DNA from 2 places in the Mesobacillus sp. LC4 genome. Region 2 is predicted to be linked to the other one. Evidence: predicted binding sites of a transcription regulator. Region 2 holds the regulator's gene; the other holds the start of a gene.
What was found. The regulator LexA, encoded in region 2, represses DNA repair genes until DNA is damaged. The targets are predictions, from matches to a motif close to CGAACATATGTTCG.
Positions count from the first base shown of each region.

Region 1: the regulator LexA is predicted to act here: its motif matches at 14,935-14,948, upstream of AB5I83_RS02040 (Y-family DNA polymerase).

Region 1 is NZ_JBGCUB010000001.1:409,924-426,115, reverse strand. Features, by position in the region: gene fur (ferric iron uptake transcriptional regulator) at 70-531, opposite strand; gene spoIIM (stage II sporulation protein M) at 647-1,288, opposite strand; gene AB5I83_RS02125 (endonuclease Q family protein) at 1,540-2,703, opposite strand; gene AB5I83_RS02120 (NUDIX hydrolase) at 2,704-3,255, opposite strand; gene mciZ (Z-ring formation inhibitor MciZ) at 3,331-3,477, shown strand; gene AB5I83_RS02110 (aldo/keto reductase) at 3,538-4,449, shown strand; gene AB5I83_RS02105 (hypothetical protein) at 4,509-5,243, opposite strand; gene AB5I83_RS02100 (GrpB family protein) at 5,323-5,850, opposite strand; gene AB5I83_RS02095 (YqkE family protein) at 5,847-6,095, opposite strand; gene AB5I83_RS02090 (CoA transferase subunit B) at 6,442-7,110, opposite strand; gene AB5I83_RS02085 (CoA transferase subunit A) at 7,140-7,829, opposite strand; gene AB5I83_RS02080 (acetyl-CoA C-acetyltransferase) at 7,920-9,107, opposite strand; gene AB5I83_RS02075 (hydroxymethylglutaryl-CoA lyase) at 9,258-10,160, shown strand; gene AB5I83_RS02070 (hypothetical protein) at 10,233-10,364, shown strand; gene AB5I83_RS02065 (alpha/beta hydrolase) at 10,459-11,394, shown strand; gene AB5I83_RS02060 (hypothetical protein) at 11,817-12,362, opposite strand; gene AB5I83_RS02055 (iron-sulfur cluster biosynthesis family protein) at 12,448-12,777, opposite strand; gene AB5I83_RS02050 (CDGSH iron-sulfur domain-containing protein) at 12,890-13,138, shown strand; gene AB5I83_RS02045 (YolD-like family protein) at 13,239-13,577, opposite strand; gene AB5I83_RS02040 (Y-family DNA polymerase) at 13,599-14,858, opposite strand; gene AB5I83_RS02035 (YqzH family protein) at 15,085-15,276, shown strand; gene AB5I83_RS02030 (DUF4179 domain-containing protein) at 15,327-16,192, opposite strand, start outside.
Region 2 is NZ_JBGCUB010000005.1:275,382-291,573, forward strand. Features, by position in the region: gene AB5I83_RS16855 (ATP-dependent DNA helicase) at 1-496, shown strand, start outside; gene AB5I83_RS16860 (hypothetical protein) at 537-740, opposite strand; gene lexA (transcriptional repressor LexA) at 913-1,536, opposite strand; gene yneA (cell division suppressor protein YneA) at 1,691-2,005, shown strand; gene AB5I83_RS16875 (YneB family resolvase-like protein) at 2,030-2,674, shown strand; gene AB5I83_RS16880 (DUF896 domain-containing protein) at 2,751-2,984, shown strand; gene tkt (transketolase) at 3,343-5,352, shown strand; gene AB5I83_RS16890 (RNA polymerase sigma factor) at 5,667-6,221, shown strand; gene AB5I83_RS16895 (DUF4179 domain-containing protein) at 6,218-7,240, shown strand; partial or broken gene AB5I83_RS16900 (VOC family protein) at 7,368-7,793, shown strand; gene AB5I83_RS16905 (SDR family NAD(P)-dependent oxidoreductase) at 7,907-8,653, shown strand; gene AB5I83_RS16910 (lysozyme family protein) at 8,909-9,451, shown strand; gene AB5I83_RS16915 (phosphotransferase enzyme family protein) at 9,747-10,733, shown strand; gene AB5I83_RS16920 (hypothetical protein) at 10,857-11,006, shown strand; gene AB5I83_RS16925 (FMN-dependent NADH-azoreductase) at 11,047-11,682, opposite strand; gene sirA (sporulation inhibitor of replication protein SirA) at 11,934-12,374, shown strand; gene AB5I83_RS16935 (YneF family protein) at 12,534-12,749, shown strand; gene AB5I83_RS16940 (hypothetical protein) at 13,160-13,321, opposite strand; gene AB5I83_RS16945 (GNAT family N-acetyltransferase) at 13,461-13,916, shown strand; gene AB5I83_RS16950 (DUF2750 domain-containing protein) at 13,928-14,302, shown strand; gene AB5I83_RS16955 (MFS transporter) at 14,392-15,687, shown strand; gene AB5I83_RS16960 (Type 1 glutamine amidotransferase-like domain-containing protein) at 15,894-16,192, shown strand, end outside.

The DNA.
Region 1 (16,192 bases), on a different contig from region 2:
ATACCTAATGCTAAGGCAATTTCACGAGAAAATAAAAAACCCTTCTTCAATGGAAAAAGGGTTTTGGAATCATTCATCAGTTTCAGTTGTTTCTTTTTCCTGACATCTATGGCAAATGCCGTGGAAAGTCAGGCGGTGATCTTTGATTTTAAAATTCCAGTCTCTTTCAACGATCTCTTCCACATCTTCAAGAAGGTCGTCCTGGATTTCATCCACTGCTCCGCATTCGATGCAGACGAGATGATGGTGGAAATGGGCAGCGCCTTCCTGGCGGAGATCGTAACGAGATACACCATCGCCGAAGTTGATCTTATCGACAATTTTCAGTTCAGTCAGCAGTTCAAGTGTCCGGTATACTGTTGCCAAACCGATCTCAGGAGATTTCTCTTTGACAAGCAAATAAACATCTTCCGCGCTCAAGTGGTCTTCTTCATGTTCAAGCAACACGCGAACAGTAGCTTCACGCTGCGGCGTTAATTTATAGCTGGACGAATGCAGCTGTTTCTTGATTCTCTCAATTCTGTTTTCCATTTCGATAACTCTCACTCCCCCGCCACTATTCTTATATTATATCAGAAGGGGAATGAGATTCAAAATAAAATTATTACAAATAAGAAACAATAGTTATTTTTATTTAGTAATTACTTTAATTAACGGAGTTGATGACCGCCTTCAACAGTGCTGGAGACAAATACGCCTCCACTCCTGCCGCCAGAGCCAGGAAAACAAGCGCAGCGACAAACGCAAAGATATATCTGAAGAATTGCGGCATGATTGGCTGGTTGATTTTCTTCATAAATTGGTTCCTGATCATTTTCAATGAAAAAGTCACCGCCATTGTTGCTGTTATGATGAATACCGGAATAATAATGAAGTTTTGCGGAAGGATGGAAACAAAAGATAAAAGAAATCCGTCCCATTGCATCTGGTTAACAAGAAAGCCGACCGTGAAGCCAACAACCATCCCTTTCATGAAAAGCAGAATCAGTATGACTGGAAGCCCTATGATTGAAACTCCAAGAATCCAGATCAGTCCAATGAATTTCCCATTGTGTAAAAAGCTTTGCAAAAATAAATCTTTTCCGTCCGCTACTTTTCCGGATGCGGCCTGGCCAAAGAACTGCGATAAATAATAGAATAAATCCTCTTTTTGAGTGAAGCTGAGGCTATTCACTATTATGGCCCCAAATATGACTCCCATCAAAAACAGGACAATGACAAAAAGATAGATTGAGGAATATTCTCTTAAATGGGTTACTGCGACGTCCTGGTACCTTCGTTTCTTCATCTCTTTTCCTCCTGCATATTGGTTACTATCATCATATGCATGGACAGAGAGTCTATGACTGCAAAGCTTTCATTTTAAGATTTAATAGAAAACGAAAAGCGTAAGCTCCTTGTCAGTCCCGACAAGCGTCTCGAGCTGCTCAAAGCTAACGCTTTTCGCAAGAGACTCGTGGGAGCACTCTCGGGGATGAAAGCTGGCTAGACGCTGGAGCTGGAAACAAAAATCCGGCCATTTCACATGACCGGATTCATTTAATCAGTTATCTTACCGTATTTTCCTCCACCGCCTGCGTGAAACGCAAGTTGGCCTTTTCTAGCCTTATCTATCGTTATAGCAGTTTTTTCAGGAATGACCTGTTTTAAGTAGTCAAATGGCACTGAATGAAGGACGGCCATTTCTGTACCAAAATGATTCATGAGCTTTTTTAGCATTTTCGGACCCAGCCCTGGTATGAATTCGAGCGGCACCTGGTGGATATATGGGGGCCTTTCATAATTATTTCCCTCAGAAGTCCTTAGTTCCAGTATTCTGTCAGCAACACCTTTCACCTTTTTAACAGATCCACAAACAGTGCATGCCTCATCGAATGCGGAATTGTATGCCAGGCAATCTGCACAGACGGTCCGGTGATACTTACCGAGCTGAGGATCCAGACCATAATTTGCTCTGATCCCCCTGCCTTCCGCTTTGCTTAGTGCAAGTCCCAGTTCTTTGAAAGATGGTTCAGCCATTACAATCTTCTGGTATTCTCTCGCGATTTTTGCAAGTGAATGGGCGTCGGAATTCGTCACGAACGTATAACGGTGAAGCTCAGCCAGCTGGTCTGCCATGTTTGTATCTGAGCTTAAGCCTAATTCAATTCCATCGATCAGGTCTGCATCGAACACCTCTGCAAGAGAATTCCTGACCCCTTTTCCGTATAAGCTTTTAAAGGGCGTAAATACATGAGCAGGAATGAAAATACCACCAAGTTCCTTAACCTTTTTTTGCAAAACACGGCCAGAAACATACACTCTTTGAGAGCTCAAATGAATATTTTTCAAGTGGTTTGCGAGCCAATCTGAAAAAGCTCTCATCTTTTGGAGAGTTGGCAGATAGCATAATACATGAATTGGTCCCTGAGTGCTTTCATCATTTATCTCAAGCTCGGAACCAAGGATCACACTCATCCCGCCATAATTCAGTCCACCCTCTGGATGTTCCTGCAGCTCACCTGATTTAAGCAACTCTTCCATTTCATCCAACACTTCCGGTGAATGGCTGTCAATGACCCCGATCATATTCAATCCTTTATAATCCCTTGCGTGGCGGATTATATTGCTGAATGTGAGTGATTTTGCACCCGTGATTTTAACAGCTCTTCCTGATCTCGTCCTGCCAATATGGATGTGCAGATCAACGAAGTATTCCTTCATTTACTTTTCCAACGCTTCCTGCAATTGCAGATGCTGGACTGCATATGCTGTTTTGGCATCAAAGATTTTTTGTTCTTTCACAAGCTGGATCGCCTCTTCAAGGGTTATTTCCAGCAAATTGACAAACTCATCCTCGTCGGCTGCCGCTGGATTGGCCTTTTTAGCAAGCCCAGTTGCTCTATATACATGGATAATCTCATCTGCGAACCCCGGGGAAGTATAGAAGGAGATCAGCCATTCCATGTTGGCACATTCATAACCAGTTTCTTCCTCAAGCTCACGTGCAGCACAAATTTCTGGATTTTCTCCTGCCTCCAGCTTGCCAGCAGGGATCTCAATGATTGTCCGTTCAAGAGCCTTCCTATATTGTTCGACCATGATGATTTTATTATCAGCAGTGACCGGAATGACCGCTACTGCCCCTGGATGCTTAACGATTTCCCTTTTTGATGTTTTTCCATTCGGCAATTCTACATCGTCTACCTGCAGGCTTATGACCTTTCCTGTGAAAATCTGCTCTGTCTTCAATGTTTTTTCCTCAAGCGATTTCATACATGTCCACTCCTGTTCTAATCCGATATCAAATGCTCATACATTTTACCATACTTATCTGAAAGGAGTATGCCTATGAAAATTTACGTCCATGGCCAGGGTATCACTCTTGCTGGAAAGGCGTGGGAAATCAAAACCATCTTAAAAGAGTATGGAAAAAAACATGAGCTTGTTAAAGATTGGGTAGACGCTGTCAATCAGCATACACGCCGGCCTGAATAGTTGAATACACTCCTTTTTTTCCGTTAAGATGGAATCAATATTGGAACGGAGTGATTTTATATGAAGAGACGGAAACTGGGTACATCTGATCTGTTTGTCAGCGAAATCGGCCTCGGTTGTATGTCGCTTGGAACGGATCTTTCAAAGGCACAGGGGGTCGTTGAAGCTGCCCTAGAAGAAGGAATCAACTATTTTGATACCGCTGATTTGTACGACTTCGGGGAAAATGAAAAGATAGTCGGACAAGTCTTAAAGAATGTCAGAGAGCAAGTCGTCATCGCTACAAAGGCCGGCAATCGCTGGACTGACGCGAAAGACAGCTGGACCTGGGATCCCTCAAAGGCTTATATCAAGGAAGCCGTCAAGCAAAGTTTGAAAAGACTGGATACCGATTATATTGACCTGTATCAGCTGCACGGTGGGACAATCGAAGACAATATTGACGAAACAATCGAGGCTTTTGAAGAATTGAAAGATGAAGGCTATATTAAATTTTATGGGATATCTTCCATTAGACCAAATGTCATTCGAGAATATGCTCAAAAATCAAATATAGTCTCGGTCATGATGCAGCTCAGCATACTGGACCGCCGCCCGGAAGAAGTTGCGCTCCCGCTCCTTCAGGAAAAAAACATCAGTGTGGTAACAAGAGGGACGGTCGCTAAAGGCATGCTCAGTGACAGGATGCTCGAGAAAGCAGCTGCCAAAGGGTATCTCGATTACAGTTATGACGAATTGGCAGTGATCCTTCCTTTATTGAAAGAGAAGGTCGCTTCATCAAGATCACTTGCTGAAGTCGCCATTCAATATAATTTAGCCCAACCTTCCGTAGCTTCCGTTGTAGCAGGAGCAAGCACGCCTGAACAAATCAAGGAAAATGCCAGGGCTGCGAGTTCCGCTTCACTGTCTGCTGAAGAAATCAAGTTAATTAAGTCCATTACAAAGGCAAATAAATATGAACAACATAGATAAAAAAGGAACACCTTCGCTTGCAAAAGCGAAAGTGTTCCTTTTTACTCTGGATCCAGTATCTATGCCAGCGTCAATAAAAATGTGTAGCCTGCCATTCCAGCGGCAAATGCCCAAAAGTTACTCTCCCTTTCCTCCGGGAGCTCTTCTTTCATTACATTTAAAATGACTCCGCCTGCAAGAAGGGCAAAAAGGACAGCAATAATGTTTTCATTCACTTCCCAGATAATCCCGATTGCCCAGCCTGCCAATATTGCGGCTGCCAGAAGCCATCTCCCTATAACATCATACATGTCCTTGTGTGCTTCCCTGAGCGCATGGTCACTGGTGATGAAGTGGACGGCCAGTGCGATAAAGTAAAAAAACAGTCCCATTTTTGTTTCCTGCTCTCCATGTAGCAGCAAATACCCAATCAAGCTGTTATAGAGAAAAAAAGAAACGATGTGGATCCAAAATACTCCTTTTGAAGCCCGATCCATATTGTGTTTCTCTTGCTGCCTTTTTTTTGAGGTCTTTACCATGCGTTCCAGCCCATAAAAAATGGCCAAACCAATCATAGCAACAATATATGTATGGTTTTCAAAGAACTTTAAGGCACCTGATTGGATACTCCTGTCAAGGACCTCGTTATGTTTATTCAACTCAGGGAGCAGGTGGATGAACACATAGGCTACAGAGATGCCTCCTGCAGCTGATAGCAGTCTGCTTCTAGGCACACTGTCGAGAAAAGGTAAATATCTTGAAAATAAATGGATGGAAACAAATCCAGCCGCCAATATGAAAGTGATAAGTAACAAATGCTTTGCTCCTTTGCTTTTTTTACCTAATTGCCCTTTCGTACACGAAGCAAAACATTTTATCCAGGTGCAAAACCCTTTATCTTTCAGGCCGCCACAACATTGCTTTTTGCTCAAGCTCCTTTACGATTGGAGACTTTTCAGCAATATAAGAATCAATATCGTATTCATATTTAAGGGCAGCTTTTTCTTTTACCCCAGCATACTTGCTGGCTTCCGATGGGTGAGCCCTTAAGTAATCACGAAAAACAAGATGCCTGTATAATTGATGGCTGCCTTTTTCAAAAGAGTGCAAATGAACTTTTCGAATTCCGTTTTCGTCATGTTTTTGGAAATAACGCCGCCCAGGGATGCCGTTTTCCCCTTTCGCCTCGTACCCTGCTGCCACAATCGCGGGTGCCGCCTTATCAACTTGTTCAAGGGTGTCTGCTGCTAACATGATGTCGATGATTGGCTTGGCGCTAAGGCCCGGGACAGATGTACTGCCGATATGATGGATTTCAACATCTCTTCGGTTAAAAATGGATTCAAGAAGATGCTTCTCATTTTCAAAAAGAGTTTCCCACTCGGGATTGTATGGAACAACTTCCACTCTTCTCCGGGTCATTTGAACTTCTTCCAATCCATGTCGCTCTCGGAAAGCAATTCTTCAAACGATTTATTCTTTTCCCTTAAACGCTTCTCCTCCTTCTTGCGCTCCAGTTCTGCCTGCTTCTTCTTTTCTTCTTCGTCCTTTAACTCTTGTTGCTGGGCTTTTAGCTTTTGCATGATATCCTGATTCAGGAGATCGCCAAGTGTTGCTGGCTTATCTTCTTTTTTCACTTGTTGCTGGCGTTTTTGTTTCTTTTTCATCGTTGATCCCTCGGTTCTATGTTTTTGGTAACTTGGTTTAAATTCTGAGAGCCTATTTTGGATTGTTAAACTAGTCTGTTGATTTCCGTTCCAGGCGCTTCGCTTTCCGCGGGGCTGGCGCTGAGCCTCCTCGTCGCTTTGCTCCTGCGGGGTCTCACCTGACCAGCTAAGCCCGCAGGAGTCTACGTGCCTTCCACTCCAATCAACAGGGCTTATAAAATAAAAATAAATTTAATACAAACATTTGTGATGAAATTATACCATCGGATGCTAACAATTAAAATTTTTCTGAGTTTGCTGCTCTTTAAAGCAAAAGGAACGCCTTTTTAAGGACGTTCCCGTTTTATCAATATGCGTCTAGGATGACTGAGTCGTCTACTTGTAATTCAGGTTCTGTTGATTTGATGACATCGTCGACTGTGTATCCGGAAGCTACTTCAACTAGTTTCAATCCGAAAGGTGTCACGTCTATGACCGCCATGTCAGTGATGATCCGATTGACGACGCCTTTTCCTGTGAGCGGCAGGCTGCATTCCTTAAGGATTTTCGCCTCACCGCTTTTGTTCACGTGCTCCATGATGACGATGATTTTTTGGGCACCGTGGACAAGGTCCATCGCTCCGCCCATTCCTTTGATCATCTTGCCTGGAATCATCCAGTTTGCCAGATCACCTGATTCAGCGACCTCCATCCCGCCGAGGATCGCTATATTGATGTGTCCACCGCGAATCATGGCAAAAGACTCAGCAGAATCGAAATACGCTGCACCTGGAATGGCAGTGACCGTTTCCTTACCTGCATTGATCAAATCAGGATCGACTCTTTCTTCCGTTGGGTAGGGGCCGATACCGAGCAGGCCGTTTTCTGATTGAAGGACAACTTGCTTGTCATCAGAGATGAAGTTTGCCACTAGCGTCGGCATTCCGATTCCAAGGTTTACGTAAAAACCATTTTGAATTTCTTTTTCCGCCCGGCGCGCGATTTTCTCCCGGACATTCCCTTTGTTTTTAATCATAAGCCTTCTCCTTTCATGTTCAGCCAGAGTTAACCTCTCACCGTCAGCCTTTCAATTCGCTTCTCCTGATTTCCTTCAATCAGCGTTTGGACATAGATGCTTGGAGTATGGATACTGTTCGGCTCCAATTCCCCAACTTCATATAGATTTTCGACTTCGGCAATCGTGACCCTGCCGGCTGCTGCTATCATTGGATTGAAGTTTCTTGCCGTTTTATGGTAGACAAGGTTGCCCATCTTATCGCCCTTCCAAGCCCTGACAATGCTGAAATCCGCCGTCAGTGACTCTTCCAGGAGGTATTCCTTGCCATTGAACATACGGGTTTCTTTTCCCTCCGCGATTGGAGTGCCCACTCCTGCAGGTGTATAGAATGCCGGGATTCCAGCACCGCCAGCCCTGATTTTTTCCGCAAGGGTTCCTTGAGGAATCAATTCGACTTCGATTTCGCCAGACAATACTTGTCTTTCGAACTCTTTGTTTTCTCCAACATAGGAACCGACCATTTTCTTGATCTGCTTGTTTTTAAGCAAAAGGCCAAGCCCCCAATCGTCGACACCGCAGTTATTTGAAATGACTGTCAGGTCTTTCACTCCTTTTTCAACAAGCGCGAGGATGGCGTTTTCAGGGATACCGCAGAGCCCGAAGCCTCCCACCATCAAGGTTGCACCGTCTTGGATATCCGCTACGGCATCTTGAAAGGATGTGCAAATTCTTTTCATCGTTTTTCCCCCTTTTACTATGGATAGCACTGGCCGGCGTCTTAATGACAGTCAGCCAGAGTTTTTTAATAGAATGAAAGATTCATTGTTTTATGCCAGTTCCACTACAGTGGCGACACCCTGTCCGCCTCCGATGCAAAGCGTAGCAAGACCTTTTTTTGCTTGTCTCCGCTGCATTTCATGGATCAGCGTAACCAGGATCCTTGCACCGCTGGCCCCAATCGGATGGCCTAGAGCTATTGCTCCGCCATTCACGTTCAGGATTTCCTTATTGAAATTCAACTCACGGTCGACAGCGAGTGACTGTGCGGCAAACGCTTCATTCGCCTCGATCAGCTCCATGTCTTCCATCGTCATGCCCGCTTTATTCAAAGCTTTTTTCACTGCGTCAACCGGTCCGATGCCCATGACACTTGGATCAACACCAGCACTTGCGTTTGCCCTGATTACAACAAGCGGTTTCAGGCCAAGCTCCTCTGCTTTTGCCTTGCTCATTACAACGAGAGCTGCAGCTCCGTCATTGATTCCTGACGCATTCCCTGCTGTTACGCTCCCATCCTTTTTGAATGCAGGACGCAGTCCGCCAAGCTTTTCTGCAGTTGTTCCTTTTTTCGGATATTCATCTGTATCAAAAACAACCGGATCCCCTTTTCGCTGAGGAATTTCAATCGGTACGATCTCATCTTTGAACTTTCCTTCTTCAATCGCTTTTGCAGCCTTTTCCTGGCTGGATGCTGCGAACTCGTCCTGTTCTCCACGGCCGATATCGTATCGAGAGCATAAATTCTCTGCGGTCACTCCCATGTGGTAATCATTGAACGCACACCACAGTCCGTCCGAGATCATACTGTCGACAAGCTTTTGGTCACCCATCTTGAATCCATCACGTGCGTTTTTCAATAAATATGGAGCCTGGCTCATATTCTCCATTCCGCCGGCTACGACAACCTCAGCATCTCCGGCGATAATTGCCTGTGCTGCCAGATGTACGGCCTTCAATCCTGAACCACATACTTTATTGATCGTCATAGAGGAAGCGCTTTCAGGAATGCCCGCCTTAATCGCTGCCTGCCTCGCCGGATTCTGCCCAAGACCTGCCTGGAGGACATTGCCCATGATGATCTCATCCACTTGATCAGGCTGGACACCCGCCTGCTTCAATGCATCTTTAATTACCGCAGCACCTAGATCTGGTGCGGAAATATTCTTCAAACTCCCATTAAAGCTGCCAATAGCCGTTCTTACTGCAGCTACGATTACTGCTTCAGTCTTGCTCAAACTGCTCACCCTTTCTCTGATTCTCACATTTTATTAACTTCTATTGCTTTTGATAAAATCCCTTTTATTTTATCAAAATTTTATTTATTCTTGCATTTTTAAAAATATTCTATTTACAATTAAGATATCTTAAGAGGAGGGGTATATCAAATGCTTCAGCTTCCCAAGAAGGTTGAAATAATTGAAGTAGGCCCGAGAGATGGGCTCCAAAATGAAAAGAGTTTTGTTCCTACGGAAGTAAAAAAAGAATTTATCACTACGCTGAAGGGTGCCGGCATCAAAGAGATGGAGCTTACTTCCTTCGTCTCCCCTAAATGGGTGCCGCAGATGGGGGATGCAGCAGAAATCGTAGCTGACTGCCTTGATAGCGACACCAGGAATATCGTCCTCGCTCCTAATAAAAAGGGGATTGAGCGCGTCTATATGACCGAATGCAAGGCAGTCGCTGTCTTCGTTGGTGTCAGCAATACGTTTAACGAGAAAAATATTAACAAATCAACTTCTGAGAGCCTTGCCGAGGTTCTCCCGCTGATTGTTGAGCTTAAAGAGAAGGTCTATTTTGTGCGTGCATGCATCTCCACTGCTTTTTATTGCCCATATGAAGGCAAGGTAGATGAAGATGAAGTGCTTGCACTTTGCGGTGAGTTCGTTCGTGCCGGGGTCGATGAACTGAGTGTGGCCGATACAATTGGCATGGCGGCACCTCATGAGTCCTATTCTTTATTTGCCAAATTGAAGGATGCCTATCCCGATGTGCTGCTGACTGCGCATTTCCATGATACAAGGAAGCTGGCTCTATCAAATATTCTCGCCTCTCTCCAGGCAGGAGTCACCCGATTCGACACTTCTGCAGGCGGCCTTGGCGGATGCCCATTCGCCCCAGGTGCTGCAGGCAACGCCGCTACTGAGGATGTCGTCTATATGCTGCACAGGATGGGGATTGAAACCGGGGTTGACCTTGAGAAGATGCTCAATGCCATCGAGGTGGTCAAGCCTCACCTCTCAAGGCCGATTGAAAGCACCTATTTCAAGCTGAATTCTGTTACTGTTTAACTTTTTGCATAAGCTCCTGATTTAAAATCCATCTTATTAGATGAGGTAATTTAGAAGAAGGGAGCATGTTGCATGAGCCAAAAACGGGACAAAGGCTACAGCCAGCAAGGCAAGCCAAATGCAGATAGTGTAAAACAGCAGATTGCCGTCGAAGATCTTGAAAAAGCGCTTCATCCGACAAAGCGCCAAAATTCACAACAATAAGTTATAGTGGACCGCCGGTTCGGCGGTCTTTTTCCTGTTTGTATTACTGATTCTAATGGTAAAATAAAGAAAACAGATTATCGGAGGGTTGAGCTTGAGAAGAGCGTTCCGCGTGCTATTTTCTTTCTTGTTGATTCTTACCTCGCTCGGGGTTTTCATATCCAATAAAGTCATGTTCTTAAAAAGGAAAGACGACGAAGAAATCTTCAATCGAGAAACGGAAGCCGGGCATCTGGTGCCTGATGAATACGAATCCCTGCCAAAAAGGGAAGTCACGATTCCATCCTCTTTTGGTTACTCATTGAAGGCTGTCCTTGTTGAGCCACATGACACAAACCGCTACATCATCATTGCTCATGGGGTAACCCAGAGCAAGACCAATTCTGTAAAATATATGAATTTGTTCCTGAACAGGGGCTTCAATGCGGTTATCTATGACCACCGCCGTCATGGAGAATCCGGCGGGAAGACCACCAGCTATGGATATTATGAGAAGTTCGACCTGAAATCGGTGGTAGACTGGCTAAGGGAAGAAAAAGGTCCCGATTTGCTTCTGGGCATCCACGGGGAGTCAATGGGAGCCGCAACCCTCCTACTTTATGCTGGCATGCTTGAGGACGGTGCGGACTTCTATGTGGCCGATTGCCCATTTTCCGACTTCAGCGAACAGCTCGCATACCGCATCAAGGAAGAGGTCAAGTTTTTGCCTCCAAAACTATTGCTGCCAGTCGCCAGCATGTTCGTCCGTATCCGTGATAAATATTCTTTAAGTCAGGTATCGCCTATTGCGGTTATCGAAAATATTAAAAACCCGATCCTGTTCGTCCACAGCCGTAAGGACGATTTCATCCTGCCATCAATGACTGAGGCATTGTTCGAACAGAAACAAGGACCGAAGAAGCTGTTCATGGCCGAAAACGGACTCCATGCCCAATCCTATAGTGAGAACCGGGAGCAGTATGAAAAAGTGCTCGATGAATTCCTTGAGGAGTATGTCTTTGCTGACCATGAAACCACAGGTACGGATTGAGCGAGTATGTAACCTAAGCTGTGGTTCGTTATCAACTCAGATGTATTCGATAGACTCCTTCTATCTATCGGACATTTTTCTTCCGTTCCAGCTTCCATTTGTCCGATAGAGCCCTTCTATCGGACACTTTTCTTCTAGTCCGGCTTCCGTTTGTCCGATAGAGCCTTCCTATCGGACATTTTCCTTCCGATCCGGCTTCCGTTTGTCCGATAGAGCCTTCCTATCGGACATTTCCCTTCCGATCCGGCTTCCGTTTGTCCGATAGAGCCTTCCTATCGGACATTTTCCTTCCGCTCCGGCTTCCATTTGTCCGATAGAGCCTTTCTATGGGCATTTTCCCTCTTTCGCTAGGCCTCATTAGGCGCACTGTCACTTGTCTATTGAGCGCAAAAAAAGATTGGCTCATCTGCTGAGCCAATCTTTTATTGTTTTTCTCCCTGGCGATCCACTTCTTTTCCTGCGCCGTCTAATGCCCTGACTTCCTTGTAATCGCCAATTGCGTAGTAAAAGCGTTCGTTTTCTTTTTCTAAGATTTCTATTTTGGTAAACTTGCCATCTGGTCCTGCTGCTTCAATTGTTTTGATATCCGGATTCACGACCTTACCGAAAATCACGGGAATCTTTGTGTCCAATGTTCCGTCTTCATCAAAGGTTGTGAAAGTGTCGGCATAAAGGATCATGAAATCACTTTTATAATAAGTCCAGTGGTTATGCCCCGCATTTTCCCAGCCTTCTTTTTCGCTGCCTTTGATATAGGCGACTGCCAGCGCGTCAAATCTGTTTGAGCCTTCTTTTTGCTCTGTTGTGTAAAAGATGAGATATCCATCCTCCACCTTTTCCTTGTGGACGATTTGTTTGATGTTGAACGGAATATCGTTTTGGATTGCTTCCCCTGCAGTTTTATAGGCACACGCCGATAGCACCAGCACGCATAAAATGGTGATCGCTGACCTCCACAATTTCCCCATCTTTCTCCCCTGCCTTTGCGTCAAACTTCTATGTATTTCTGCATTCCTCTCTCTTATTTAACCTTTTTTTCAATTTTTTGTAAACTCATAACCTTCTTTTATCATGAAAGCTCATTCTTGGATTTAAATATTCATTCGGGCTCTTTAACTGGAAACATCCATTGCTAGCTTTATAATCCAGCGTCATTTCCTCATCAAAAAAGACCTCTTTGGATTTTTCAATGTAAATCGGAATTCCGCCCGTTTCTATTTGATGTTCTTCCACATTTTTCTCGCTTTCAAACCAGAGGGCAGCTACTCCATTTACTGCACAGCCGCATCCATCTATATCGTATTTCAATTTTACATATCCTTGTTTGCCTGACATTTTTTCGTTTAATTTGTTCGATGCTGCTTCGGTGATTTTCAACTTCATGCTCGCCATCCCCTTCCGATGCTTCATTTTATCATAGTGAGGAAATTTTTACGTTTCAGAACCCTTTGCCGAAATGTCTTGCTTTTTTTCCGTTTAACTCTTACTATCAAATATAATTCTGACAATTTGGAAAGGAGTGCTTTATTTGTCAAAAGTAACGATTAAAGTAAATGATAATGGTTCATTAAGGATTACTGGTGATGTTGAATTGCTGGATGGTGCCGGCAATAAGTATGAAACAAAGCCTGTTTTCTCGCTTTGCCGCTGTGGCATGAGCAAGAACATGCCGTTCTGCGATGCTTCCCATAAAGGGAAATTTGAATCGGCTGTCCGTGCTCCGCAAGCGGATGAAACGGAATAATTCATTTGAGGGCAATGGTTCATCCATTGCTCTTTTTTATGGGGATTCATTTCACCGAACCACTCTTATAAGAGGGCCCGTGGAGTTGCTTGAGATTTGATTACCATTCTTCCGTAAGCCTGACATCGGCAATGCTGGAAATCCCGATCCGATGGATTTCTTCGAATCGGTCAACTATATGGAGCTTCTGCCCAAGTTCATTCCAATAATGGATTTTTCCGATCACCAATTCATATTTTCTTTGCCTGTAATAGGTGATGCTGAGCGGGCGGTTATACTCCATTGCTTCGAGGATCGTATCATTCAATTGCTCCAGCTGCTGTTCATCCAGCTGCTTTTCCTTTTCATATTCGTCCTCCTGTGACCAGTCACGCAGCATCTTGACATGTTCAGGAAGCATCATTGATGTCCATTTAATTCTTCCGCGGTCGCGAATCATCTTGCTCTCCTCCTCCTTTTATCAACCCTTATGCCCGCCAACGAGTGCGGCGCGATGCCTTGCTGTTCCGGCTGCCGTATAGGATACTGCCCTTAGGAGCGCTGTCGAGCCGTAACGGCTGCGGATCCGGTCCATTGCGTAGCCAAGTTCTTTCTTTTTCCAGCCGTTTTTTTCAAAAAGATTCAATTGGAATTCGCTGTCAGTGACGAGATTCCCGAGTGCGATGGAAATACTCCGTACCGTTTTTCCTGCATAATTCTCGGCAAAAAGCTCAAGGCAGACACGATATAAATCCATCGTGATATTTGTCGGCTCATCAATTGTCCTTGAACGATGGAAGCCTCCGCCAAATTCATCCTGGCTATAGCCAACTCCGAAGCTGATGGTCCGGCCTGCTTTCCCATGGCTCCTTGCCCTGCGAGCGACCTCCTCGCACATTTCGAGGATGACATGCTTGATTTCCTTTTCTTCCTTATAGTCGCGAAGCAGGATCTGGCTTTTTCCGAAGCTGACCTGCCCTTCCATGATTGGCGCGCCGATATCCGAAAAATCGATTCCCCATGCATGCCAGTACAGCTGGTTGCCCATGATGCCGAACTTTTTCTCCAACTTCTCAAGATCATAGCGGGCCAGCTGGCCGACTGTAAAAATCCCCATGCTGTTCAAAGTTTTCTCGACGCGGCGGCCGATTCCCCACATTTCCCTAAGAGGTGAGACGTTCCACAGCTTTGTCTGGACATCGTCATAGGTCCATTCAGCAATGCCCTTCTTCTTTGCATCAAGGTCGAGACAGAGCTTCGACATCAGCATGTTCGGCCCGATTCCAATTGCACAGGGAAGCTGGAATTCGCGCTCAATATCGTCTTTGATTTTTTTTGCGATTGAAGCCGCGTCTCCCCAAAGCTTCGAAGCTCCGTCTACCTTTATGAAGCTTTCATCGACACTGTAGGTATGGATGGCTTCCTTCGGGACATAGCGATTGAATACGCGGGAGATTTCTGTAGAGATTCGCAGGTAGGTGGACATCTGTGGATCAACGACAACAATCCGCGGATCATCGGGAATTTCAAATTTCCGTGATCCAGTCTTGATGCCAAACTCCTTTTTCAAACGCGGTGAGGCTGCGAGGACGACGCTTCCCGGGCGGTCAAGATTGCCTACGACAGCCAGGTAGCAGTCAAGAGGGTCGAGGCCGAGCATCACGGCGGAACAACTCGCATAGAAGCTCTTCATATCCACACATAAAATTTTGTTTTGCGGCATTTCGCTGTAATCGACCATGCTTTCTCTCCTTTCCGCAGGGCATCTGCCAAAAATAAGAACATCTGTTCTGTTTCATTATACCCATTATATTAAGCGAATATGCGTTCGGTTTCAATGGTAATTTTCCGGGTGACTGACTTAATTAAGGTGTAAATGGTGAGTGATGCCAGGAATGGAGATTTTTACGGAAGGGTGTTTCCAGAGCAAGCTTCCGAGTATAATCAGGTGGAGAGGTGCTGTTTAGATGGATAAAGAACTCATTCGTAAAATGCTCCAGAAATGCTTCGTCCAGTACCGTCATGAAGGTTCACTGCCGTTCAGCGAGGCGGAATTCGATGAGATTCACATAAAGATTGTGGAACAGAAAAAAGAGGAACCTGAGGCAGATTTTCATGACATCATCAATGATGCGGTATATGAATTTTTATCAACGTAAAAAAATTTCCGGAATGGCAAAGGCTGCCCTGCAAACAGGACAGCCTTTGATTATTTTAACTTGATATTTGCTTCGCCTTTGATTGTTGCGGGATAGTCATTCAGCTTTAGGGTAATAGGGCCCGGTGCTGCTCCTTCACCGAAGTAAGGGATTAAAATATCAACCGGCAGTTCATTCGTGCTCCATCTGAAAGACGCAGAGCCGTCACCAATTTCATCTCCATTCGAATCGACTGCCTGTTCAAAAGAAATATTGGTATGTCCTTCCTTTGAATTCCTTTGGAAGGTAAGCATCAACTGATCTTCTTCCCTGCTGACTTTAAGTAATCGGCCATCACTTGGAGCCTTCACGATTTCCAGGTTATCGGGATCAACAATGATCTCAAGCTCCTTTTTATCAAGTGCGCGCACAGAATTGAAGCGAAGGAAAAGCTCCTTTGGTTTTTTAAAATAATTGCTCTGCAGGTAAAACTCTTTCGTGTTCTCCTCCGAATGGCTGATGATGGTTCCATTGTTGGTCGCAGCCCATTCTTCTCCTGTTTCATCCACAAGCCTCAAATCCTCAAAGCCAAAAACATGCTTGGTGTTCTGTTCATCAAAATGGGCCGTAACCCCAATTCTCGTAGGGTAAATGGACACTTTTTCAATAGTGATTTTCTGTCCTTCGAACTCGACTGTCTCGTTTAACTCAAACACTTCTTTTTTATTCTTGAATGCTTCTTTATCAATCGAAAATGGAAGTACCCACGTGTCATCAAGCTTAGCCAGTGGCTGGCCATCTTCTGCTTCTCCTTCAGCAAGCTCAATACTGAGTTTCAAATTTTCCGGAAGGTTGTTTCCATAAAACTCATATGTTGCCTGAAGCAGCTGCTCGTTATTCTGTGAATCATCTATCCATCCGCCAAAAGAAGAGATGG
Region 2 (16,192 bases):
GGAGAAAATAGGGGATGACGTTAGAAGCAGTAATGGCAGCTCTCTTATACTATTCTCTACTATGCAGGAAATGGAACGATTCCGCGATTGGACTGAAAAACATGAGTGGAGCTTCCCTATTTTGTTTGAGGGTGACCGTGAAATTAGTGAAACGGTAAAGGAATTCCAGACAGACACTGTGACCGTTTTATGTTCCTACAATCTGTGGGAAGGACTGGATGTGCCAGGAGAGTCATTGGTTCAAGTTATCATTTCTTCCTTGCCATTCCCGCCTCATGACCCGGTCTTCCAGGCGAAAAGAAAACATGCGCAAAATCCCGGTCAAGAGGTAGATCTTCCATATATGCTCCTTCGCCTAAGACAAGGAATGGGAAGGTTGATCAGAACGAATCAAGACAGCGGTACCGTGCACATTTGGTTAACTCAAAATCAAAATGCTGCATACTTTGAAGTTTTAAAAGATGTGCTACCTGTTCAATCCATTCAGTGGAAATAGAAAAATCCCGAAAGGTCAAAACCTTTCGGGATTTTTTTAGTTAGTTTCTGCAACCGCACTTTCTGTGGCGGCGGTCACGATCGTCATCCCGATCATCCCGAGCGCCAGCTACCAAATCCTCGATAATACAACGGCGCACAGCACGGCAGAGGTCATCAAAATCAACAGTTGCCCTGACTCTGTCCCTGTCACGGTTAGGATAAAATACGCCTGCAACATCATTGTCATTACGATTGTATCCCATTAGAAACTCAACTCCTTTCCAACTTGAAAGATACTTACACAATATCTTATGTGGAGACGGACAAGTTGTTAGGGTTTCTAACTAGTTTTTTTATAAATGTGCTAGTTTCATATATGTACAGCTTAAAAGCTTTATAGATAATAAAAAAAGCAAGCGAAGACGCTTGCTTTTTTTAATGCATATGGCGGTAGACACCAATGACTTTACCGAGAATGGATACATTACGAAGGATAATTGGATCCATCGTTGGGTTTTCCGGCTGCAGCCGGAAATAATCCTTTTCCTTAAAGAAGCGCTTTACTGTTGCTTCATCGTCTTCAGTCATCGCTACTACAATATCTCCATTATTAGCAGTCTTTTGCTGCTTAACAATCACATAGTCCCCATCAAGGATGCCCGCTTCGATCATACTGTCACCCATGATTTCAAGCATGAAAACCTGCTCATCATGCGGAACAAGGCGATCTGGGAGAGGGAAGTACTCTTCAACATTTTCAATGGCGGTAATCGGCATACCCGCTGTTACTTTACCAACGACAGGAACATTAACGACATTATACTTTGGAATACGTGCATCATCTTCTATTTCGAGAATTTCTATTGCACGCGGCTTAGTAGGATCGCGTCGAATCAAGCCTTTGCTCTCAAGTCTGGCAAGGTGCCCATGGACAGTGGAGCTAGAGGCAAGTCCAACTGCTTCGCCTATTTCACGTACGGATGGCGGATACCCTTTTTTCTTGACTTCGCCTTTTATGAATTCAAATATATCTTGTTGCCGCTTAGATAACTTTGTCATATTCACGCACCTCGTATATTTTTCTTGTCCTAATTATACCATGTCTTTTCCACGGATACAAACATAAGTTCGAATTTTTGAGTTGACACAAAACAAACGTTCGATTTATAATGAAATCAATAAACCGAACATACATTCGTTAAGGGGTGTCGAAATGAAAAAACTATGGGAAAACTATTCATATGGAATGATCTTGCTTGCTGTCAGCTTAGTCTTCACATTCGTGGCTAAAGCTCAATTAAATAACGAAGATGCTTACATAACTGTTACTATAGAAGAAGGGCAAACATTATGGAAGATTGCTGAATCATTTGCCAACGAACACAATTTATCTGAAAATGAATTTGTAAGCTGGGTAGAAAAAGAAAATGGAATTGTCGGTGAAATGGTCTATCCGGGTGACGAGCTGGTAATCCCTGTTGTGGCTGAACAGATTGAACCTACTCAAATTGCCGGTGCAGGAAAGTAGATTGGAACAGAATAAGGTGACAACATGAAAGCAATCATTTATTGCCGTGTAAGTACAACGAAAGAAACACAGGAAACTTCTCTTGCGAGGCAGGAAGAAGAGCTGCTTCGCCTGGCAGGCAGTTATGGCTTTGAAGTAGCCAGTATCATTAAAGAACAGGCCAGCGGTTATGATCTTGAAAGAGAAGGGATACTTGAGCTGCTGGAATTGATTAAGGATAAAAATATAGGGGCACTGCTGATCCAGGATGAAACGAGACTTGGAAGAGGAAATGCAAAAGTTGCGATTTTGCATTGTATCCTTAAAGAAAATGTGAAATTATATAGTGTCTCACATAGTGGGGAGCTGCAACTTTCAGAATCAGATTCCATGGTGCTCCAAATTGTCAGTATGGTCGAAGAGTATCAAAGGAAAATCCATAACATTAAGATCAAAAGGGGCATGAAACGAGCGATTGAACACGGATACAAACCCCAGCGCAATCTAAAAAATCAGGGTGATCATTCGGGCCGGGAACGAAAAGAGATGCCGATTGAGGAAATTGTCAGGCTGCGCAATAATGGGCTGACATTTGCGGAGATCGCTGCTACTCTAAGGGGATTCGGTTATAATGTATCCAAAGCAACAGTAAACCGACGATATCTTGAGTACATAGAAGCAGACGAATAAAAGCTCTATTCTTGTAAAATCTCAATAATTTTAGTAAGATGACATTTGACGTAATTTTTTACAAAGGAGCTTTACAATGCTATCAAGTGATAAAATTGCTAGAATCAATGAACTGGCAAGGAAAGCAAAATCATCTAAGTTGACAGAAGAAGAAGCAAAAGAACAAACGAAGCTTCGAGCAGAATATTTACAGTCTTTCCGGTCTTCTATGCTTAATACACTTAAAGGTGTTACCATAGTGGATCCAGAAGGCAATGATGTTACACCTGAAAAACTTAAAGACGAAAAAGCGAAGAACAAGCTTCATTAAATATATGCAGATTTGGAATACATGCCGAATGTATTCCATTTTTATTTTTATTTTGCTGATTTTCTCATTACAATAGAAAAATTGAAAAAAGGGTGTTATCTGCTCGTTTCATCTACTGATTTAATGGTAATTAGACTAAGTAGGATAGAGAATGCGATGTCTTCAATTTGTAAAAGCGCGTTCTAGCACCTATTTTTTCAATTAAAGAACCATGTATTTTACATATCATAGCGAGATTGTGTCAAAATATATAACAATACGGCCATTTCTGTCTCTTTTAGGCACAATTTGTTGTATAATGATTGCTCTCGCTATAATATTAAGAATGTAGCTAGTACCTATAGAAAGGATGTATATTATGTTTAAAGAAATTGATATGCTTTCAATTGATTCCATTCGTACCTTATCAATTGATGCAATTGAAAAGGCTAATTCCGGCCACCCAGGCATGCCGATGGGGGCTGCTCCGATGGCTTACACACTGTGGAATCGTTACATGAACATTAACCCTAAAAACCCGGAATGGTTCAACCGCGACCGCTTTGTATTATCTGCTGGGCATGGTTCAATGCTGTTATACAGCTTGCTGCATCTTGCAGGTTATGACTTAACGATGGATGATATTAAACAGTTCCGTCAGTGGGGAAGCAAGACTCCAGGGCATCCTGAGTTTGGACACACGGCTGGTGTAGACGCAACTACGGGACCACTTGGTCAGGGGGTTGCTATGGCAGTCGGTATGGCAATGGCTGAGCGTCATCTTGCAGCGGCCTACAACAAGGATAACTATAATCTCGTTGATCACTATACATACAGCATTTGCGGTGACGGCGATCTAATGGAAGGTGTTTCTGCTGAAGCGGCATCCCTAGCAGCCCACCTAAAATTAGGCAAAATGATCGTCCTTTATGATTCAAACGATATTTCACTGGATGGCGACCTTGATAAGTCGTTCTCAGAAAGTATTGAAGGGCGCTTCAAAGCTTACGGATGGCAATATGTCCGAGTTGAAGATGGTAACAACCTTGAGGAAATCGCTAAAGCGATCGAGGAAGCGAAATCAGATTCAGATCGCCCAACAATGATTGAAGTGAAAACCGTCATTGGATATGGTTCACCTAACCTTTCAGGTAAGTCAGATGTCCATGGTGCTCCACTCGGTGCAGATGAATTGAAGCTTACAAAGGAAGCTTATAAGTGGACTTTTGAAGAAGACTTCCATGTGCCAAGCGAAGTATATGATCACTTCAAACAGCAAATCGCTGATAAAGGTGAACAGACAGAACAAGCTTGGAACGAACTTTTTGCAAAATATAAGAGCGAATATCCTGAACTAGGAGCACAGCTTGAAAAAGCGATGAAGGGCGAGTTAGTAGAAGGATGGGATAAAGACATTCCGGTATACGAAGAAGGCAAGAGCCTTGCGAGCCGCGCTTCTTCTGGTGAAGCACTTAACGGCATTGCGAAAAACCTGCCTTACTTGATCGGCGGATCTGCTGACCTTGCTGGTTCAAACAAAACCATGATCAAGGGAACTGGTGACTTCTTCCCAGGTTCATTTGAAGGCCGCAACATCTGGTTTGGTGTTCGTGAGTTCGCTATGGGTGCTGCAATGAACGGTATGGCTCTACACGGTGGACTGAAGATATTTGGCGGAACATTCTTCGTGTTCTCTGATTATCTCAAGCCAGCAATCAGATTGGCTGCATTGATGGGCTTGCCTGTAACATACGTCTTCACTCATGACAGCATTGCAGTAGGAGAAGATGGACCTACGCACGAACCAGTTGAACAGCTCGCTGGACTTCGTGCTATGCCAAATCTGTCTGTGATTCGACCTGCAGATGGCAACGAAACAGCCGCTGCTTGGAAGCTTTCAATTGAGTCTACAAAGACACCTACGGCACTTGTGTTGACACGTCAAAACTTGCCGACAATCAAAGATACTGATAAGAACGCATATGAAGGCGTATCGAAAGGTGCTTACGTCATTTCTCCAGCTGGAAAAGATACTGCTGATGCATTGATTCTTGCAGCAGGCTCAGAAGTTGGCTTAGCCGTTAAGGCACAAGAAGCGTTGGCTTCTGAGGGTATTGATGCAGCTGTTGTTAGCATGCCTTCATGGGATCGCTTCGAACAACAGTCTAAGGAATACAAGGAAAGCGTAATTCCTAAGTCTGTCAAGAAGCGTCTTGGAATTGAGATGGGATCTTCACTTGGTTGGCACCGTTATGTTGGTGACGAAGGGGAAGTTCTTGCAATTGATACATTCGGCGCATCAGCTCCAGGTGAGAAGATCATGGAAGAGTATGGATTCTCAGTAAACAACGTAGTAGCACGCGTAAAGGCATTGCTTGAGCAAAATTAAATAATTGTTTCTAAAGAGTACGGAACCATAAATGGTTCCGTACTCTTTTTTTGAATGGGAATTGGAAATCTATGTTAAAATCAGCTGGGGCTAAGTTAATAGTAGACTAACATGGATTTGTTAAAAATCGGGCTCTATTAAAGCAAAATGAATATTTTAACTCCCTGTTGATTGTAGTCCGCAGAAAGCGGATGGTCTGTAACGAAAATCAACAGGCGAATCTAACAGAGCCATTAATATATTTTTCGTCATTTTGCAACCAGAATGAGGTTGACTTCGCCTATAGAGTAGAATCAAACAGGGAGGTGCTGTTTTTGGAACAGAAAGAACTGATGCTGCGAATTCATAATGGAGATGAGTCAGCATTCGCTGAGTTGTTGAATCCCTTGATTGAAAAGGCATATAAAACGAGTTACAGTATTGTCCGGTCAAAGGAAGAAGCAGAAGAAGTCGTTCAAAACGCAATGATAGAGGCATATCGAAATATCATGGCCGGCAAGGAAATCATCTATTTCAACACATGGTTCTACAAGTTGGTTTCACATCGCTCTATTGATAGCGTTAGAAAGAATGCAAGGTTGAAGGAAACTGTAATCGAAATCGATACGTTAAAAGAGCAGCGAGAGGTAGTCGACGATGTGCTCCAGGATGAAATGTACCTGGAAATCAATCAAGGGATTCAGTCCCTCAAGAACGGGGATTACCGCAATGTATTGCTCTTGTACTATTTTCAGGATTTCTCCATCCAAGAGGTCTCAGAAATGCTTGGCTTAAAAACTTCCACAGTCAAATCTCATCTCCATAGAGCCAGAAAAGCATTGAAGGCAAGGTTAATGGAAAATCAAATTATAGGGGTGAGCACACAATGAATAACGAAGACAAGTTAATCAAAAGAGAGTTAGAGGAAGAAATGAAAAAGATCGAGGTGCCATCTTCACTTTATGATTTTGCCAAAAACATTAAGAAGGAAGAAAAACGAATGACACCTCCCCGAAAAGTTAGGAGAAATAGAACTTTCAAAGTCGCAGCAGCAGCTATAATTGCATTAGGGGTAACGGCTGGTTCTGCATTCTTTAATCCTGCTGTAGCTGAAATGGCTTCAAAAATTCCATACCTGGGGCAGGTTTTTCAGACGAAATCTGTTGATACCATGCTTTGGGAAGCGCTAGAGAAAGAGGGGTATCACAAGTTCTCCCTAGGAATGACTCCGGGAAACGTGACCAGTTTTGAAATCAGGATCGAGGGTTCTGAAAAAGATGCTGAACGGGAGCGGGAGAAAATCACAGCTATAACAGAGAAAGTTCTAAAAAGTAAAGGATACGATTCCTATAAAATTAAAGTCAGCTCCTATATACCTCAAGTTATCCCACTTACTAAGGAGGAGGAAGAATTAGCCAAGCTGGGTGAAAACCTAGAAGCTGAACTTAAACAATCAGGATTTGACATTCTATACGTAAATCCATTCAATAGCCTGATTGAAGTTGCTATACCCAAAACAGAAAACAGTGTAGAAGAAATTAAACAAGCTACAACCCTGGCAGCCAAAAATGAAGGGTACGAAAAAGAAGTTACCATAGAAATTGTCGATATAGAAAAAAATAACCGTGAAGACATTTGGCTGGGTTATATGAGAAGCATTTATGAAGGGTTGGCCTTGAAAAAAGAGTATCATGTGACAGGGTATGGATATTCCTACAAAAAAAATAAAATGAAAATGATCATCAAGACCAATTTAAAGCCATCTGATGAGGTAGCTGAAGAAACGGTCATCAAAATCCGTGAGGAAATCGGCAAGTTTGTTGAAAGTGAAAAACCGAATTCAAGGGTTAAGGAAGATGAATATGAGGTTATCATCCGCGACAAAAGTGGGGATGACTTGCCGTATTAACAGTTTGTAAAAAAAAGCGGAACTTCCGCTTTTTTATTTTTATACCTGAATAAAATTGAACTCAATAACAGATAATGTTAAAATAGTTACGAACTGATGTTCTTAAATTTTTGAAAGAGGTGCTGAAATGATTACAGGAATTGTCCCTTATCTGGTGACGGATGGAAATGGCCAGGAAGCAGTGAAGTTTTATCAGGAGGCTTTAGGAGCCCAAGTAGTTAGCCTCCAAACATTTGGAGATGTGCCTCCAAATCCTGAGTATCCACTTCCTGAAGAAGCAAAGAACCGAGTACTGAACGCTCAGATGAACATTGGAGATGCGAAACTGATGTTATCTGATACATTTCCTGGACATCCATTTCAGCTCGGATCTCAGGTAACAATTGCACTCATGGTGGATAACGCTTCTGAAGCAAAAGAAATTTTTGAAAAGCTCCAAGAAGACTGAAAAGTATCAATGCCACTTCAGGAAACATTCTGGAGCCCGGCTTACGGCCAGGTGACAGATAAGTTTGGTGTCGAGTGGCAAGTATCAACAGAAGAGAAGAAATAATTCCCTAGCTGGACTGTTAAGGCAGTCTGGCTTATTTTTATTACTAGGATTGAAATCATATTCGATGTGGAATCAATGATAATATTACTTTGATTTAAAAGGAGGTCTGTACCATGTCAGGTAGGTTTGAAGGAAAGACAATCATCATAACTGGTGGGGCGAATGGGATTGGGAAAGGAATTGCTGAAGCTTTCGCAAAAGAGTATGCAAATGTGTGCATAGCCGATTTAGATGAGATAAAGGGGAAAGAACTGATTTCCACCTTAGAGAAGTTCGGTGGACAAGCAGCCTTTTATAAAACAGATGTCAGGAAAGAAAACGATCTTCTCTCCCTGATGGAACGTGTTATGAATGACTTTGGCCAGATTGATATATTGGTCAATAATGCCGGAGTGTCAAGATTCAAGCCCTTATTTGAGCTTACAACTGAGGAATGGGAAGATGTTATTTTTACCAATCTCAGAAGTGTCTTCATTGGATCCCGTGAGGCTGCCAGAAGGATGGATAAAGGTGGGCGGATCATCAATATAGCATCGACAAGGGCCACCATGTCAGAACCGAATTCCGAAGCTTATGCTTCCTCTAAAGGAGGAATTGTTGCCTTGACACATGCCCTTGCTGCTTCGCTTCAAGAGAAAGGAATTACAGTCAACTCTATAAGCCCTGGCTGGATCCAGACAGATGATTATGATGAATTACGTGAAAAAGACCATCTACAGCACTGGTCCAACCGAGTCGGAAGACCGGAGGATATAGCAAAAGCATGCCTCTATTTAACTGACCCGGAGAACGATTTTATTAATGGACAAGACCTTGTTATTGATGGTGGAATGACACGGAAAATGATTTATGAAGATTAAACTAAGTGAGGGAGCCGGCATATTGATTGCCGCTCCCTTTTAAAATTGCTGTATTTTTTATATTATAGGAGGATAGAGAACGAATTTGGGAGAGAAATATCAATGAAATACACAAAAAAGAAACCCAAAAAGAAAAAGCAAGTGCAGAGAAATTTCAATCTGGCCATCTTACTTTTTATGAGTTTTATTGGCTTTCTTCTACTTGATAGATTCCTGGAATTATATAATGAAAGTTTTAAAAAAATGAATGTTAGTATGAATAATTCGATAGGAGAAGTTGCCAAGTATACGCCGATGATAGAAGACGAATTGAAAAAGTTTGGGATGGAAGAACACACCATAACGGTGGCTGCATTGATGATGCAGGAAAGCAGGGGAAAGGGTGGCGACCCTATGCAGGCGTCTGAGTCATTGGGATTAGCTCCTAACAGCATCCAGGATCCCCAGCAAAGCATCCAGCAAGGTGTGAAGTACTATCAGCGTGTTGTGGACCATGGCAAAAAAATGCAAGTTGATTTCCCGACAGTCATCCAGTCTTACAATATGGGAATAGGCTATATTGATTTTGTAGCCAAAAACGGCGGGAAGCACAGTGAGGAGCTGGCAAAGAAGTTCTCCATGATCCAGGTTGAAAAAAATCCGCAAACCTATGATTGCGGCGGTGATAAAAATAATTTCCGCTATCCCTATTGCTATGGTGACTTCACCTATAGCACCAAGGTTGCAAAACATATGGAATCCATTACAGTCAGTATTCCAGAAGATTTAAGCAAGGGTTCAACTAAACGTTCATTTTAGTACCTTGGTTGACTTTACCAAAAATGTCATATATAATTAGCTTACTAATATCGAAGGGAGTGAGACGGCATATGTTTGACCTTTTAAGAATAACCTCGGGAATAAAATGTTTGCCACTCACTTATACGGATGAAAGATAGTAGAGAGATGGACCACGAGGGAAGAATAAAACTCGTGGTCCTTTTTTGTGCTTAATCCGTTCAAATGCCTGTGAGGATTGATAGAGGGCAGATGTATTTTGTTTGGCAATATTCATTCCAGTGGTTGTTTTTAAACTAAACTGGTGGGATTAATAATGATGAATCTTGTTACAATGGCAAAAGTAGTTAAAACAGTAGACGGGGAATGGAGAAGTACTCTGGCAGAAGAAATCCTGGAGAGATGGGGGTATGACAGAGGGACTGTCTATTACTATCGTGCAAGTTCAAACTTTTTGTTTGTTTTTAAAAAAGCAGGAAAAAAATATTTTTTACGGTTCAGTGATGCCAGCGAAAAAGCATATTCGCAAATTGAAAGTGAAATGAAGATACTTGAGTATCTAAGAGATCAGCCTATTTGCGTGGCACTTCCTGTAAGATCAAGTAATGGTAATCTTATTGAGTGTATCGAAGCGGACATTGGCACTTATTATGCAGTTGTTTTCGAAGCTCTTCCAGGTAAACAACTAGAGATAGAGGAACTTGAAGAAGACGATTTTCATGCCTGGGGAAACCACCTTGGACGCCTGCATAAGATTTTCAAGGAAATGCCAGCAGAATATGTGTCAGGAAGAAAAGATGTACAAGACCAGCTGGATGAAGTCTTTAAAAATATATCAGACTATGAAACTGCAGCTTTAAAGGAGTTTGATGCAATTAAGCATTGGGTTGGTGCTTTGAGGCGTTCCAACGAAAACTTCGGTGTGATTCATTATGATTTTGAATTGGACAATTTAATCTGGCAAGATGGAAAGATCGGTATCTTGGATTTTGATGATTGTATGAACAACTGGTTTGTTGCCGATATTGCCTATGCTTTAAGAGACATTTTAGTAACACGTGATGACATAGGGAATCCATTTGTGCATGCATTCATATCAGGGTATCAATCAGAAACACAGCTTGACCAGATGCTAGTAAAAGAACTACCAATGTTCATTCGAATGCATAACCTCTTAACCTTTGTCAGTTTGCTCAAAGTAGTTGATGTTCCAGAGAGCATGGAATTGACAGAGGGACTTATAAATTTAAAAGGAAAACTAAAACAATATATTGTGAAGTATCGTAATTCTCTTTCAAGTTAACACCCGATTTTTTCGGGTGTTTTCTTATTTTTAAAATTATTTACTACAGGCAGGAAAAACGAGTGAGCACGGTAAATATATTAGTAATAAATACCCATACTATAAATCAGGAGGTGTGTACTAATGTTTGAATATGGTAAGGAGATTCCACTGGACGGTGCAGCTGTAAAACAGGGAGTTCAGCAAGGAAACAATGATGAACAGGAAATCTCGGAAGCAACTGTTTTCAGCTTTGACCATCGCATGGATATTCCATTGGACGGTGTGAAATAATCAGTAAAAAAAGCCTGCATTAACAGGCTTTTTTGCTGTATTAAAATTGTTTGGCAAGCTCGTTCGCTTTCTGGATTGCTTGTTGCTTAATTTCCTGTGCTTTATCAGGCATAGCCGCCATACCTTCTATTGCTAGAGTTTCGGCATCAGTGATCCCCATGAATGCGAGAACGGCTTGAAGATATCGGTCACCGAACTCCAGTTCCTTGGCTGGACCTTCTGAATAGATACCGCCACGTGCCTGGATATGAAGAGCCTTTTTACCACCAAGTAAACCGACGGGGCCTTCTGCCGTATACTTGAATGTTTTCCCTGCAATCGCAATGTTATCAATATAAGCTTTCATTTTTGGCGGAAAGCTAAAGTTCCAAAATGGTGTGACAAAAATATATTTATCTCCGGCAATAAATTGATCCGTCAGTTTATTGATCGCGCTCACTTTTTGTTTTTCATCATCGCTAAGCTGGTCAAAAGCAGATCCTTGCTGTAATTTGCCCCAGCCGCTAAAGACATCTGTATCGATAAATGGAACATCCATTTTATATAGATCCAGTCTAATTACCTCATCGTCAGGATTGTTTTCACGGTAAGCTTTAATGAACTCCTCGCCAACCGATAAACTGAAAGATTCCTCAACCGGTTTGGGGTTTGCTGTAATGTAAAGTACGGTAGCCATGCATAGTCATCCTTTCTTTTTCTAATCAACATTGATATATTCCCCCCATTACAACCCAATATTCCTTATACGGTAAAATTTCAAATAAACCTCTAATCTCGTGACAACTGAAAAATAGAATTTTATAATAAAAAGTAAGAAAGTTTTGAATTCGACATAATTAGTGGTTTTTCTCGGCATCTTTAGACAAACGAAGACCCAATGTTTTCCTATAATAAAGACAAAAGCTTGTCTGCAGAGGAGGGGATCAGGTGAGATCCTACCAGCTATATCTAATAGAAGATGAATTTGCCTCCCATTATTTCGGAAGAGAACGGATGTTTTATCAATTGTTTTTGGAATATAGTCAAGCAAACCATGATCTTAAATCCATCATCGCCAAGCAAGTCAAATTCGTCACGAAATCCATTCCTGCACTTCGCATCCATCAGCTCCTTCATCAACAGCTTTCCAAGTCAAAGGGATTCCATGTTGAGAACGGCATATATATTTATGAAAATAAATCAAATAATAGCTCTGCCACACTTAAAGTGCATGAAAGATGGCTGGAATTACAATCCCACGGACAAGTAGACGCAGAAACGGTCTTTTTTGAGATCCTTCGTAAATGTGAATCATCCTTCCTGGCTATTGACCTTGAATCCAATAAATATGGCTGGCTGAAGCCGATAAAAGAACGAAAATATGTCTAGTCAACGCAAATAATACGATAGATGACTATCATTAAAGGCTGATTAATACAAAAAGTTTTGAATTTGAATTGTTTTACTAGAGAAAAAAACCTGCAGATATTGTATAATAACTGTTGGTTTAGTACACTGTATGTTAGACAACATGAAGGAGGAAGTTTTATGTGGGAACTAATTCTAGTTGGTATACTGGCATTGGTTGTCGGTGTAGCGCTAGGATTTTTCATTGCTCGTAAATACATGGAGAGCTACTTGAAGAAAAATCCGCCAATCAACGAACAAATGCTTAAAATGATGATGATGCAAATGGGTATGAAACCATCCCAGAAGAAAATCAATCAGATGATGTCAGCAATGAACAAGCAGACAGGCAAATAAAAACGGACAAGCACTCATTTTATGTGAGTGCTTTTCTTATTTGTGAGAACAGGAAATTTAAGAAATAATAGACATTTTGAACTCTGGCTGCACGTAAATTGTCTAAGAAATAGGATTTAATAGACGTTTCAAAGAGCAACCGGGATTGAAATGTCTAACAAACGGACTTTAATGGACAGCTTCAAGTATGGTTGAGTTCAAAATGTCTAATAAACAGGCATTCATGGGCATTTTGGTTTATGGCTGGATACAAAATGTCTAAGAAGAGAGTCTTTATAGACGTTTTGACTTATGGGCGAGTTTAAAATGTCTAATAAGCAGGATTTAATGGGGAATTTTCACTATCGTTAGTCAAAACGTCCAGAAAGAACCAATAACGAAAATGGAGAAAAATAACGCCGGGAAGGGCGTTATTTTTGTTTAAGGGTTTTGTCAGCAGATTTCTCTTTTGTGCCTTGCTGAAAGATGGAATCGAAAAATTCGTCCGCGGTTTCCATGACGCCTCCATGAAGCTGGCCGTCGACACCAACTTTGTTTTTATTCCCTTTAACCGGATTATGGATTCTTACCATAGTAAGCTCACCTCCTATATTTAGGCTTTGTCATCACAGACTAAAATAATCTGATAGCCATTTGTTAAACTATGGCAGGACATCTATTGGCAAATACAGAATAAGAAACCAAAGATATTTAAAAAAGGGGATTATTTAAATGTATCAATACTTCAACGGGCTGGTCATTCGCGAAGGCACAGAAGGGGTACCGGCAGAAAAAGTGGAGAAACTTTTTGAGGATGCAGGATGGGCACGAAACACACCTGAATGGCAAAAGGAAAAGTACTCACTGATGTTCAATAATTCAACCTGGGCTTTTACAGTCTGGGATCAAAACGAAATGGTCGGGATGGTCAGGGTTATCTCGGACAAAATTATGGCTGCGAACATTATGGACCTGGCAGTTTTATCAGATTACCGAGGAAAAGGAATCGGCCAGAAGCTTGTGCAGCTATGCGTACAAAAACTCCCGCATGGAGACTGGTTTGCCCATACATCTGCTAATAATTTCAGCTTTTATGAGAAGTGCGGTTTTGAGGTGAAGGATCTTTCTCAAAATGGAACCTGCGCGTATTATGGGTATATCCAATCCCGTAAAGATGGACATAGATAGGAGAGCTGTAATTGAATAAACAGGAATTTGAAGCAGTCATTCGGCTGCCAGCACCGATTAGGTATGAGTATTTCATCAAAAAAGCAGCAGATTATGAAGAAGTTTGGGGGTTATATAATGAAGGGTGGGCATCTGCACAAGATGCCGAGGGCAATGTTCTGCTGCCTTTTTACCCTAATGAAAAGTTTGCAGAGGCATTCGCTAAAAATGAATGGGAAGGCTGCAGGCCGAAGAAGATTGAGTTGAGAGATTTCCTTGAAAAGTGGCTTCCAGGGATGAAGGTGGATGGATTTAAGCCTTCGATTTTCCCAACCGACACAGATTCTGCTGTAATGGATGTGGATACGCTGTGTGAAGATATAGAAGAGGAGCTGGAGAAGTACTGATTTTTTTAAAGATGAATGGAAACTATACCTAAAGTATACCCGATGTGGTATAATATGAGCATCTTGATTTCAGAAAGTGAGTTTTGAATATGACGCGTCAAAGTGATGAGGCTGCTGCCGTTGAAAGTCAACCGGAGTGGCTGCAAACTTATGTAGAATCACCAGAAAAACAAAAAGCCTTATATAAAAAAACATTATTAATAGTCGTTTTATCACAGATTTTCGGCGGAGCAGGCCTTGCTGCCGGGATAACGGTCGGTGCCTTATTAGCGAAGGATATGCTTGGCACTGACATAGTGGCCGGCTTGCCGACTGCGCTTTTCACATTGGGTTCTGCCGGGGCTGCACTCATTGTCGGACGCCTGTCACAGCGTTATGGCAGGCGCGCAGGTCTTGCCTCGGGATTCTTAACTGGTGGAATCGGTGCAATTGGTGTCATCATAGCTGCAGTGACGAATAATATCTTTTTGCTTTTTGCGTCACTATTGGTCTATGGTGCGGGAAGTGCGACGAATTTACAGGCACGCTATGCAGGAACGGATCTGGCCAGTTCAAAACAGCGTGCGACTGCAGTCAGTATTGCAATGGTTTCGACTACGTTCGGCGCTGTAGCAGGCCCTAACCTTGTAGAGGCAATGGGGCAGTTTGCGCTATCTGTAGGAGTTCCGGCACTGTCTGGACCATTCATTCTCGCAGCTGCTGCCTATATTGTAGCGGGCTTGGTGTTATTGATATTCCTTCGGCCAGATCCATTTGTGGTTGCCAGGGCGATTGCAGTAGCTGAGCGAAATGCCAAAACCAATTCGCCTGATTATGTTGAGGAAACCCTCGTTACGGATAAACGGGGAATCGGAGTGGCCGCACTTATTATGGTACTCACTCAAATGGTGATGGTAGCGATCATGACAATGACTCCGGTCCATATGGGAAGCCATGGGCATGGTTTAAGTGCCGTTGGTATGGTCATTGGATTCCACATCGGAGCAATGTATCTGCCGTCTTTATTAACTGGTGTTCTGGTTGATAAAATCGGGCGTGCGACAATGGCAGCAGCTTCAGGGGTCACACTGCTGATATCAGGTATTATGGCGGCTGTTGCTCCTGGTGAATCTATGTTCTGGATCACCCTCGCTCTCATTCTTCTCGGTCTTGGCTGGAACTTCGGCCTGATCAGCGGAACCGCTCTCCTTGTTGATGCGACAAATCCGACGAACCGTGCAAAAATGCAAGGAACTGTGGATGTGTTAGTCGCGCTGTCAGGGGCAACCGGCGGAATGCTTTCCGGCATGGTTGTGGCGAATTCAAGCTTTGCTTTCTTGTCGCTCGCAGGAGGAGTGCTGTCATTAGTTTTAATACCATTTGTAATATGGTCAAATAAAAAGTAAGTAATGATGAGTCTGAATTATTTCAGGCTCTTTTTTCTTTGGTCAATTTGCCGGTTTTTATAGCGCCCTTGGCGAACTTGTTTTGAAGAAATTTAGCGGAAAGAGATGGTCCTGATGACTAGATTAGTGCTTTTAAGTGATTTGAAAAATCTTAATGGCGATATAAAGAAAAGAATTAAGGAATTAACAAGCCGGAAGCTTTTAAACTGGCTTATATTCCATCGCAAACGGACGAAAATAGATTATATTTTGAAAAAGCCAAGCCGGAGTTTAAGGAATTGGGTATTACGGAATTCTTTTACTTTGACGTAGACCAAGAGTTTGATTGGTCTCAGGTTGAGGAGTTTAAAAGCTGCGACGGCATTTTTCTGTCAGGGGGGAATACGTATCTATTTTTAAAAAAACTGCAGGAAAGAAACATCGTTGGTTTTATAAAGGAAATGGTACTTGAAGGGAAACTTTTAATCGGAGTCAGTGCCGGAAGTGTAATTATGTCAGAAAGCAT